Regions from separate parts of the Enterobacter sp. HK169 genome, predicted to be linked through region 1. Evidence: predicted binding sites of a transcription regulator. Region 1 holds the regulator's gene; each other region holds the start of a gene.
What was found. The regulator CRP, encoded in region 1, controls carbon source genes, mostly activating them, when cyclic AMP is high. The targets are predictions, from matches to a motif close to ATGTGANNNNNNTCACAT.
Positions count from the first base shown of each region.

Region 2: bhsA (multiple stress resistance protein BhsA) is a predicted target of CRP. The motif match lies at 1,952-1,969, and genes of this name have one in related genera.
Region 3: azuC (stress response protein AzuC) is a predicted target of CRP. The motif match lies at 1,837-1,854, and genes of this name have one in related genera.

Region 1 covers NZ_CP017087.1:2,546,068-2,549,161, forward strand. Annotated here, with positions in the region: gene EnteroDNA1_RS12170 (phosphoribulokinase) at 1-514, shown strand, start outside; gene EnteroDNA1_RS12175 (OsmC family protein) at 581-985, opposite strand; gene crp (cAMP-activated global transcriptional regulator CRP) at 1,297-1,929, shown strand; gene EnteroDNA1_RS12185 (YccS/YhfK family putative transporter) at 1,987-3,094, shown strand, end outside.
Region 2 covers NZ_CP017087.1:135,257-138,350, reverse strand. Annotated here, with positions in the region: gene ldtC (L,D-transpeptidase LdtC) at 582-1,547, shown strand; gene bhsA (multiple stress resistance protein BhsA) at 1,623-1,880, opposite strand; gene EnteroDNA1_RS00745 (TetR/AcrR family transcriptional regulator) at 2,125-2,760, shown strand; gene EnteroDNA1_RS00740 (glycine zipper 2TM domain-containing protein) at 2,821-3,094, opposite strand, start outside.
Region 3 covers NZ_CP017087.1:1,206,791-1,209,884, forward strand. Annotated here, with positions in the region: gene EnteroDNA1_RS05810 (anaerobic C4-dicarboxylate transporter) at 1-1,271, shown strand, start outside; gene EnteroDNA1_RS05815 (DUF2766 family protein) at 1,314-1,565, opposite strand; gene azuC (stress response protein AzuC) at 1,673-1,756, opposite strand; gene yecR (YecR family lipoprotein) at 1,991-2,329, shown strand; gene ftnA (non-heme ferritin) at 2,534-3,031, shown strand; gene EnteroDNA1_RS05830 (hypothetical protein) at 3,068-3,094, opposite strand, start outside.

The DNA of each region.
Region 1 (3,094 bases):
GCTGCCGGAACCCACCGACGTCCTGTTTTACGAAGGATTGCACGGCGGCGTGGTCACCCCTCAACACGATGTGGCGCGCCACGTGGATCTGCTGGTCGGCGTGGTCCCTATCGTTAACCTGGAGTGGATCCAGAAGCTGACGCGTGACATGAGCGAGCGTGGCCATTCTCGCGAAGCGGTGATGGACTCCGTGGTGCGCTCCATGGAGGATTACATTAACTTCCTGACGCCGCAGTTCTCCCGCACCCATATCAACTTCCAGCGCGTGCCGACGGTGGACACCTCCAACCCGTTCGCGGCCAAAAGCATCCCGTCGCTGGATGAGAGCTTTGTGGTGATCCATTTCCGCAATCTCGAAGGCATTGATTACCCCTGGCTGCTGGCAATGCTGCAGGGCTCGTTTATTTCGCACATGAATACGTTAGTCGTGCCGGGCGGAAAAATGGGGCTGGCGATGGAGCTCATCATGACGCCGCTGGTGGAGCGACTGATGGAAGGGAAGCAGATCGCGTGAGCATGTTCCCTCTCCCTGTGGGAGAGGGTTAGGGTGAGGGCATCAACACGCACGATGCCCCATCAATCACGCCTCGATCACTTCATACGAATGCGTGATTTTTACCGCTTTCTCCAGCATTAACGCCACAGAGCAGTACTTCTCCGCAGACAGGTCCACCGCACGCGAGACCGCCGCGTCTTTCAGCTCTTTACCGGTGACCACAAAGTGCAGGTTAATATGGGTGAACAGGCGTGGCGCCTCTTCGCGACGCTCTGACGTGAGTTTAACCTCACAATCCGTCACGTCATGACGTCCTTTTTGCAGAATCGACACCACGTCAATTGCGCTGCATCCGCCTGCCGCCATCAGCACCATTTCCATTGGGCTGGGTGCTTTATCGCCGGAGTTACCGTCCATCAAAATCTGGTGTCCTGACGCGGACTCGCCCAGGAACGTTAAACCTTCAACCCATTTCACGCGCGCTTGCATATTCATTAACTCCAACGTTGCATTTTTGGTGACAGATTACGTGTGCGTTACATTTATCGCAATGGAAGGCGACCTGCATCATGCTGAAGCGAGACACCAGGAGACACGCGGCGAAAGCTATGCTAAAACACTCAGGATGCTACAGTAATACATTGACGTTACACGTGTATGCAGAGGACATCAAACTTTACTGGCTGCGAAACGTTACGGTAGCCGACTTCCCAGGGTATGGGTAAGAATTCGATTGCAACCCCAGAGTCCGGATGCATCTGATGACTCTGGTGACAGCTTATAACAGAGGATAACAGCGCATGGTGCTTGGCAAACCGCAAACAGACCCGACTCTCGAATGGTTCTTGTCTCATTGCCACATTCATAAGTACCCATCGAAGAGCACGCTGATTCACCAGGGTGAAAAAGCGGAAACGTTGTATTACATCGTTAAAGGCTCGGTGGCAGTGCTGATCAAAGATGAAGAAGGGAAAGAGATGATCCTTTCTTATCTGAACCAGGGCGATTTCATCGGTGAACTGGGCCTGTTTGAAGAGGGCCAGGAACGTAGCGCCTGGGTTCGAGCAAAGACAGCATGTGAAGTGGCTGAAATTTCTTACAAGAAGTTCCGTCAGCTGATTCAGGTTAACCCTGACATCCTGATGCGTCTTTCTTCCCAGATGGCGCGCCGTCTGCAGGTCACGTCAGAGAAAGTGGGTAACCTCGCCTTCCTGGACGTTACCGGCCGTATCGCACAAACCCTGTTGAACCTGGCGAAACAGCCAGACGCCATGACCCACCCGGACGGCATGCAAATTAAAATTACCCGTCAGGAAATTGGTCAGATCGTCGGCTGCTCCCGTGAAACAGTGGGCCGTATCCTGAAAATGCTGGAAGATCAAAACCTGATCTCCGCCCACGGTAAAACCATCGTGGTCTACGGAACGCGTTAATTCCGCTTAAACGGCGTGCCATCGCAAGGTGTCACGCCGTTTTTGTCTCTACTCCCCATGTGGCGCAGGCTGATCTATCACCCGGAAGTTAACTACGCACTGCGGCAAACGCTGGTGTTGTGTCTTCCTGTGGCCATAGGCCTGATCCTCGGACATCTTCAGCAAGGCCTGCTGTTTTCCCTCGTGCCCGCCTGCTGCAACATCGCCGGTCTGGACACGCCGCATAAGCGTTTTTTCAAACGCCTGATCGTTGGTGGCTGCCTGTTTGCGGGCTGTAGCCTCGCCGTACAACTCCTGCTTGCCCGGGATATCCCGCTGCCGCTGATCCTGACCGTACTGGCGATGACCCTTGGCGTCACGGCGGAAATCAGTTCGCTGCATGCTCGCCTGCTTCCCGCCTCGCTGATTGCGGCCATTTTCACGCTGAGCCTCGCCGGGAACATGCCGGTGTGGGAGCCGCTGCTGATCTACGCCCTGGGGACATTATGGTACGGGCTGTTTAACTGGTTTTGGTTCTGGCTGTGGCGGGAGCAGCCGCTGCGTGAATCCCTGAGCCTGCTCTATGTGCAGCTTGCGGATTACTGCGAGGCCAAATACACCCTGCTCACCCAGCACACCGATCCGGAAAAATCCTTACCGCCGCTGCTGACGCGCCAGCAGAAGGTGGTGGATCTCATAAGCCAGTGCTATCAGCAGCTGCATATGCTCGCCGCCAACAAGAACCACGAGTACAAGCGGCTGCTGCGCACCTTCCAGGTCGGGCTGGATCTACAGGAGCATATCTCCGTAAGCCTTCACCACCCGCAGGAGGTGCAAAAGCTGGTCGAGCGCAGCCACGCCGAAGCGGTGATCCGCTGGAACGCGCAGACCGTATCGGCACGTCTGCGGATCCTGGCCGATGATATTCTCTACCACCGCTACCCGACGCGCTTTAACATGGAAAAACAGCTGGGCGCGCTGGAGAAAATCGCCCGCCAGCATCCCGATAACCCGGTCGGCCAGTTTGCCGCCTGGCACTTCAGCCGCATCGCCCGCGTGTTGCGCACCCAGCGCCCGCTTTATCCCCGCGACCTGATGGCGGATAAGCAAAAACGGCTTCCGCTATTGGCCGCGCTCAAAAGCTATCTTTCTCTTAAATCGTCAGCCCTGCGCAACGCCGCAAGGA
Region 2 (3,094 bases), 2.1 Mb from region 1:
ACAGCTTACAGCGCCCCCCTGGTCCGGCTGTAAATCGCTGAGGCGTTTCCTTGCAGGCCGGGGCGAGGCGCAGGGATGCGCCGAGAGGGCGGGCTTTACATGGACGTTGCCTCCGCCCGTCCCCGATAAGCCGGAAGGAATAAGCCGAAGACAAAATTGCCGGGAGCAATTTTGGACAGCGCTTGCGCTGGCCCCGAAGGGGTGAGCCCCAGGGATGGGGCGAACAATCCGCGAAGCGGCGATTTACCGCCGGGAGCCTGGGTCGCCAGGGTGGTGGCGATTGAGCCACCCTGGCACGTTCACCGGTTATGTCGTTAAAGAGTAGCAAGGAACATGAAGTGAACGGAATGACCACCAGAGCCGTATGTTCCCCCTCACCCCAGCCCTCTCCCTCAAGGGAAAGGGGGTCGTCCGTGAAGGCATTATTTTATGGGATCCCTTCCCCCTGTTAGCCCGGCGCTACGGGGGGACAATTTACAAACTCTTTGCACTTCACCCGATCTTCCCGACACACCCATTCGCCATAATTATGTTTAACGCCTTATAAAAAAATAACCTTATCATTTATATGGATTATGGTGATGATGACCTCTTCGCGTTTTACTCGCTGGATGACCCTGTTTGCGCTGGCAGCCACCGTCGCGGTTGCGCTTCCCGCCCGGGCAAACACCTGGCCCCTCCCCCCTCCCGGCAGCAAGGTGGTGGGGGAAAACCGCTTTCATGTGGTTGAAAATAATGGCGGTTCGCTGGAAGCGATTGCCAAAAAATATAACGTCGGTTTTCTGGCCCTGCTGCAGGCGAACCCCGGCGTCGACCCGTACGTCCCGCGCGCGGGCAGCGTACTGACCATCCCGTTACAGACCATCCTGCCGGACGCCCCGCGCGAGGGGATGGTGATAAACCTCGCCGAGCTGCGCCTGTACTATTACCCGCCGGGTAAAAACGAAGTGACGGTCTACCCTATCGGTATTGGTCAGCTGGGCGGCGACACGCTGACGCCGACGATGGTCACCACCGTCTCGGATAAACGCGCGAATCCAACCTGGACCCCGACGGCCAACATTCGTGCCCGCTATAAGGCCCAGGGGATCGATCTTCCTGCCGTGGTGCCGGCTGGTCCGGATAACCCGATGGGGCACCACGCGATACGCCTCGCGGCATACGGCGGCGTCTACCTGCTGCACGGAACGAATGCGGACTTTGGCATCGGCATGCGCGTCAGCTCCGGCTGTATTCGTCTGCGCGATGACGATATCAAAACGCTGTTTAACGTCGTTACGCCGGGAACCAAAGTGAATATTATCAATACGCCGATTAAAGTTTCAGAGGAGCCCGGCGGCGTGCGGCTGGTTGAGATCCATCAGCCGTTATCGAAAAACATTGGTGACGATCCACAGACGCTGCCCATCAACCTGAATGCCGCGATGGTAAGCTTCAAAACGAATGCGAATACCAACAGCGTGGTGATGGAGCGTGCGATGGAAGCCCGGTCAGGCATGCCGACCGATGTCACCCGGCATCACGATGTCGTCCCGCAGTCGATGTAAATCGGAAATAAAAAAACGCCCTGCTCAGCAGGGCGTTTTTTATTGCAGCGGCATAAATGAGGGTTTATGCACGGCTTATTTGTAGATGACAGCAGTGCCGTGCAGGGTGTTAGGACCGGTCACTGAGGTGATGCGGTAAGATTTTGCCCCCATCTCTTGCGCTTTTTGCGCCAGCTGATCTTCCAGGGAACCCAGGTTAGTACCTGCAGACGCAGAGATTGTCCCGACTTTATGCTGGTCGGCAGGGGTGGATTGCACCTGTACAGCAGCAAAGCTTGCGAAAGAGAGTGAACTCAGGACAGCGGCAGCGATGAGAGTTTTTACGTTTTTCATGATGTTTACCTTTAGCAGATGAATTTGGAGGTCGTTAATCATTTAGTTAACGATCGATAGGTAAATCATAAATGTGATCCATGTCACGCGTCAACATAATTTTATAACGAGCGTTAACTTAATTTTAAAATTGTTATTTTTCATACATATATGATTAATTTATTTTTAAGCATTCTGCACTGGTGGTGGGTTGCGTTTATTTTTATAATGGTCATTCACCAAACCAACAGAGGACCAACGGCAAATGACAACCGATGTCACGAGTTGTGCGAAGAAAAGCCGTGGCCGACCAAAAGTGTTTGACAGGGATGCAGCGCTTGATAAGGCCATGACTCTCTTCTGGCAACATGGGTATGAAGCAACCTCGCTTTCCGATCTGGTAGAAGCCACCGGAGCCAAAGCGCCGACGCTGTATGCCGAATTTACCAATAAAGAGGGGCTGTTCAGGGCGGTGCTGGACAGATACATTTCGCGCTTTGCGGCGAAACACGAAGCCCAGCTGTTCTGCGAAGAGAAAAGCGTTGAACAGGCGCTTCGGGACTATTTCACCGCCGTCGCGACCTGTTTCACCAGTAAAGAGACGCCTGCGGGCTGCTTTATGATTAACACCTCTGCCACCCTGGCGGCGTCCTCTAAAGAGATTGCCAATACGGTGAAATCACGGCATGCCATGCAGGAGGAGACCCTCAGCGCATTTCTGGCTCAGCGCCAGCAGCGCGGTGAAATCCCCGCGCAATGCAACCCTCAGCTGCTGGCACAATACCTGAGCTGTATTTTGCAGGGGATGTCGATCAGCGCCCGCGAAGGGGCCACGCTGGAAAAACTGCAGCATATTAGCGAAACCACGCTGCGGCTGTGGCCTGAGCTACTGAAAATCTGAAGCAAAAAAAAAGCTCCTCAGCCTGAGCGCATGAGGAGCTAAATTCAGAGAACATCTTTTTTACACTTTGTTATTCAGAACCAGCTGGCCGTTTCCATCCAGTGGAATTTGCGTGCCCGGGTCTTTATCCATGCGGATTTTGCCCTGCTGATCGCCAATTTTGTACGTCACGTCATAGCCCAGCATTTTTTCCGACTTGTCATAGACGGTTTTGCAGCGTTGCTGAGTCGTGGTGTAGGTATCATTATCCTGCATCGCGCCCTGCACCTGGTTACCGGCATAGCCGCCACCCAGCGCGCCGACCACAGTCGCCACGTCTTTACCCCGGCCGCCG
Region 3 (3,094 bases), 1.3 Mb from region 1:
GGTTAATCAGCGGTATTGGTCTTTTTATTTTATGTTTTGTCTTTGGTCTGCAACCGGGTAAACCGCCGGTTGACGTTATGCTGACCATCCTTGCGGTGATTGGCTGTGCGGCTACGCTGCAGACTGCGGGCGGCCTCAACGTCATGATGCAGTTTGCCGAACGTATGCTGCGCAAACACCCGCAGCACATCACCCTGCTCGCCCCTTTCACCACCTGGATGCTGACCTTTCTGTGCGGCACCGGGCATGTGGTCTACACCATGTTCCCCATCATTGCGGATATCGCCCTGAAAAAAGGGATCCGCCCCGAGCGCCCCATGGCCGTGGCGTCGGTGGCATCACAGATGGCGATTACGGCTTCCCCCGTTTCCGTTGCCGTTGTGTCGCTGGTGTCTATCCTGGCGGCCCAGCATGGGATCGGCCACGCGTGGGGGATCCTGGAAATTCTCGCCGTGTCGGTTCCCGCTTCGCTCTTCGGCGTAGCCATTGCGGCCCTGTGGAGTTTACGCCGTGGGAAAGATTTGGCTGACGACATAGAGTTTCAGGAAAAGCTGAAAGATCCTAAGCAGCGCGAGTTTATCTACGGCGGAACGGAGACGTTAATGAATCAGCGTTTCCCTAAACAGGCCTACTGGTCCACGTGGATTTTCTTTGCCGGTATTGCCGTGGTCGTTTTGCTGGGGGCATTCCCTGACCTGCGCCCCTCCTTTGAGGTGAAAGGCAAAATGACGGCGCTGTCGATGAACCTTGTCATTCAGATGATGATGTTAATTGCGGGCGCCGTGATGCTGATGGCCTGTAAGGTTAATGCGTCGGCCATTTCCAACGGCGCGGTGTTTAAGGCCGGTATGGTCGCGATCTTCTCGGTGTTCGGCGTGGCGTGGATGAGCGATACCTTTTTTCAGGCGCATCTCGACGAGTTAAAGCTTGCGCTGGAAGGCGTGGTGAAGAGCCACCCGTGGACGTATGCCATTGTGCTGTTTCTGGTGTCAAAACTGGTGAACAGCCAGGCGGCTGCGCTGACGGCCGTTGCGCCTATGGGCCTCATGCTCGGCATCGACCCGAAAATGCTGATCGCCTTTTTCCCGGCGTCCTACGGCTATTTTGTCCTCCCGACCTATCCCAGTGATTTGGCCTGCATCGGCTTTGACCGCTCAGGCACCACCCGCATCGGCAAATTTATCATCAACCACAGCTTTATTCTGCCAGGGCTGATTGGGGTAAGCTGCGCGTGCGCGGCGAGCTACCTGCTGGTCCAGACGTTCTTTTAACCGCTTCAAAGGGCGACACGTGCCGTCGCCCCTACCCCTGTTTTAGTGGGATTCACCCTGCGGCGTGAATCGCAGCTCAATCAGCGCGATAGCTTTCTGGATCGCACGAAGCGTAACCGGGTCAGCGGCAGCAGGATGGCTGGCAAAATCGATGTTTTTCAGCTGCGTAGACATCTTCTCGCGCACTTCAACCGGCGCAATCACGTCCAGAACATCAAGGATTTGTTTGATAACCAGCTGACAGGCGACAACGTCAGAGACCAGTTCCTGATCGGCGCTCAGGTTTTGTGACATGGGTTTTCTCCTTATTTAAAGGCCGCCATAGTAGCAAAACACCCCCCCTGACATCTTCCCTTCGTCGCCTGCAGGTACAAAAAAACCCGCCGAAGCAGGTTTTTTTATCAGAACATGGCGCCTGGCGGCACGTCTTTGAACGTGCGGCAGTAATTGGCCCACATGCTTTTCAGGATTTTGCGCAGTTTCACGATGATGCTCCATTAACTTGTTATACAACTTTATTGTCAACGTGCTTATAATATGACCATTATCACAAAAATCAATCATTTTGTGATTCTCATCACATTTTTATAAGAGGTTGTCCTGATAGCACTCCCCTCTGACCCGTTGCGAAGAGTGAGGGCAGATTGTCCGGCTATTCCAGGCATTGCAGCGGGCATCTGCGGGTACGATAAGATATTTCCATCCACTCAGAGCGAACCATGAAAAGAGTCATTGTAGCCGGCACAATCCTGCTGCTCGCGGGGTGTAGTATCAACCGCCAGGCTGAAGTCAGCAGCCTCGACGCGCCGAACGGCATCGTCCGCCTCGATTACGGCCAGGCAGCGCTGCAAAATGCGTATTCCGATGAGTATGTGAATAACGGCACGGCGGCAAAAGCGTGTCAGAGCATGGGGTATGCCACCGCCTCAGCCTATGGTCAGCCCATCAAAACCTGCACCCTGACGAGCGGCTCTTTGTGCCTGAACGAGAGCGTGACTATCCAGTATAAATGTATGGGTTACGCCGTTAACCCTAAGTCAAATAACCCCTGGTATTAATCAACCCTGCCAGCGTTTGCTGGCAGTATATTTCATTACGAACAAAAACAATTCTCATTAATAAATTATAAAAATCGCCAATGCGTTTTATTCCCATTCGTATTTTAAATAAATAAAATAAAAATTTTACGTTTTGCAAATAATTAAATAACAAATTATAGTGTCGCTCATTGTGAACCAGAAATAATAATCCGGAGCGTCACCATGCTGAAAACTGAAATGATCGACAAGCTCAACGCACAAATGAACCTTGAGCTTTTTTCATCCCTGCTCTACCAGCAGATGAGCGCCTGGTGCAGCTACCACAGCTTCGAAGGTGCGGCCGCGTTTCTGCGTCGTCACGCTCAGGAAGAGATGACCCACATGCAGCGTCTGTTTGATTATCTTACGGATACGGGCAGCCTGCCGCGCATTGAAACCGTGACATCACCTTTCGCTGAGTATAATTCTCTCGATGAACTGTTCCGCGCCACCTACGAGCACGAGCAGCTGATCACGCAGAAAATTAACGAACTGGTTCATGCCGCAATGACCAGCCAGGATTACCCAACCTTTAATTTCCTGCAGTGGTACGTCGCTGAGCAACACGAAGAAGAGAAGCTGTTTAAATCCGTACTGGATAAATTATCTCTGGTGGGGAAATCCGGCGAAGGTCTTTACTTTATTGATAAAGAACTTTCCACTCTCGATACGCAGAATTAATTTCAGCGCGGTGCCGGTTTCCGGCACCGCGTTAATTTACATACACCCGGCGCAGCTGGTGCA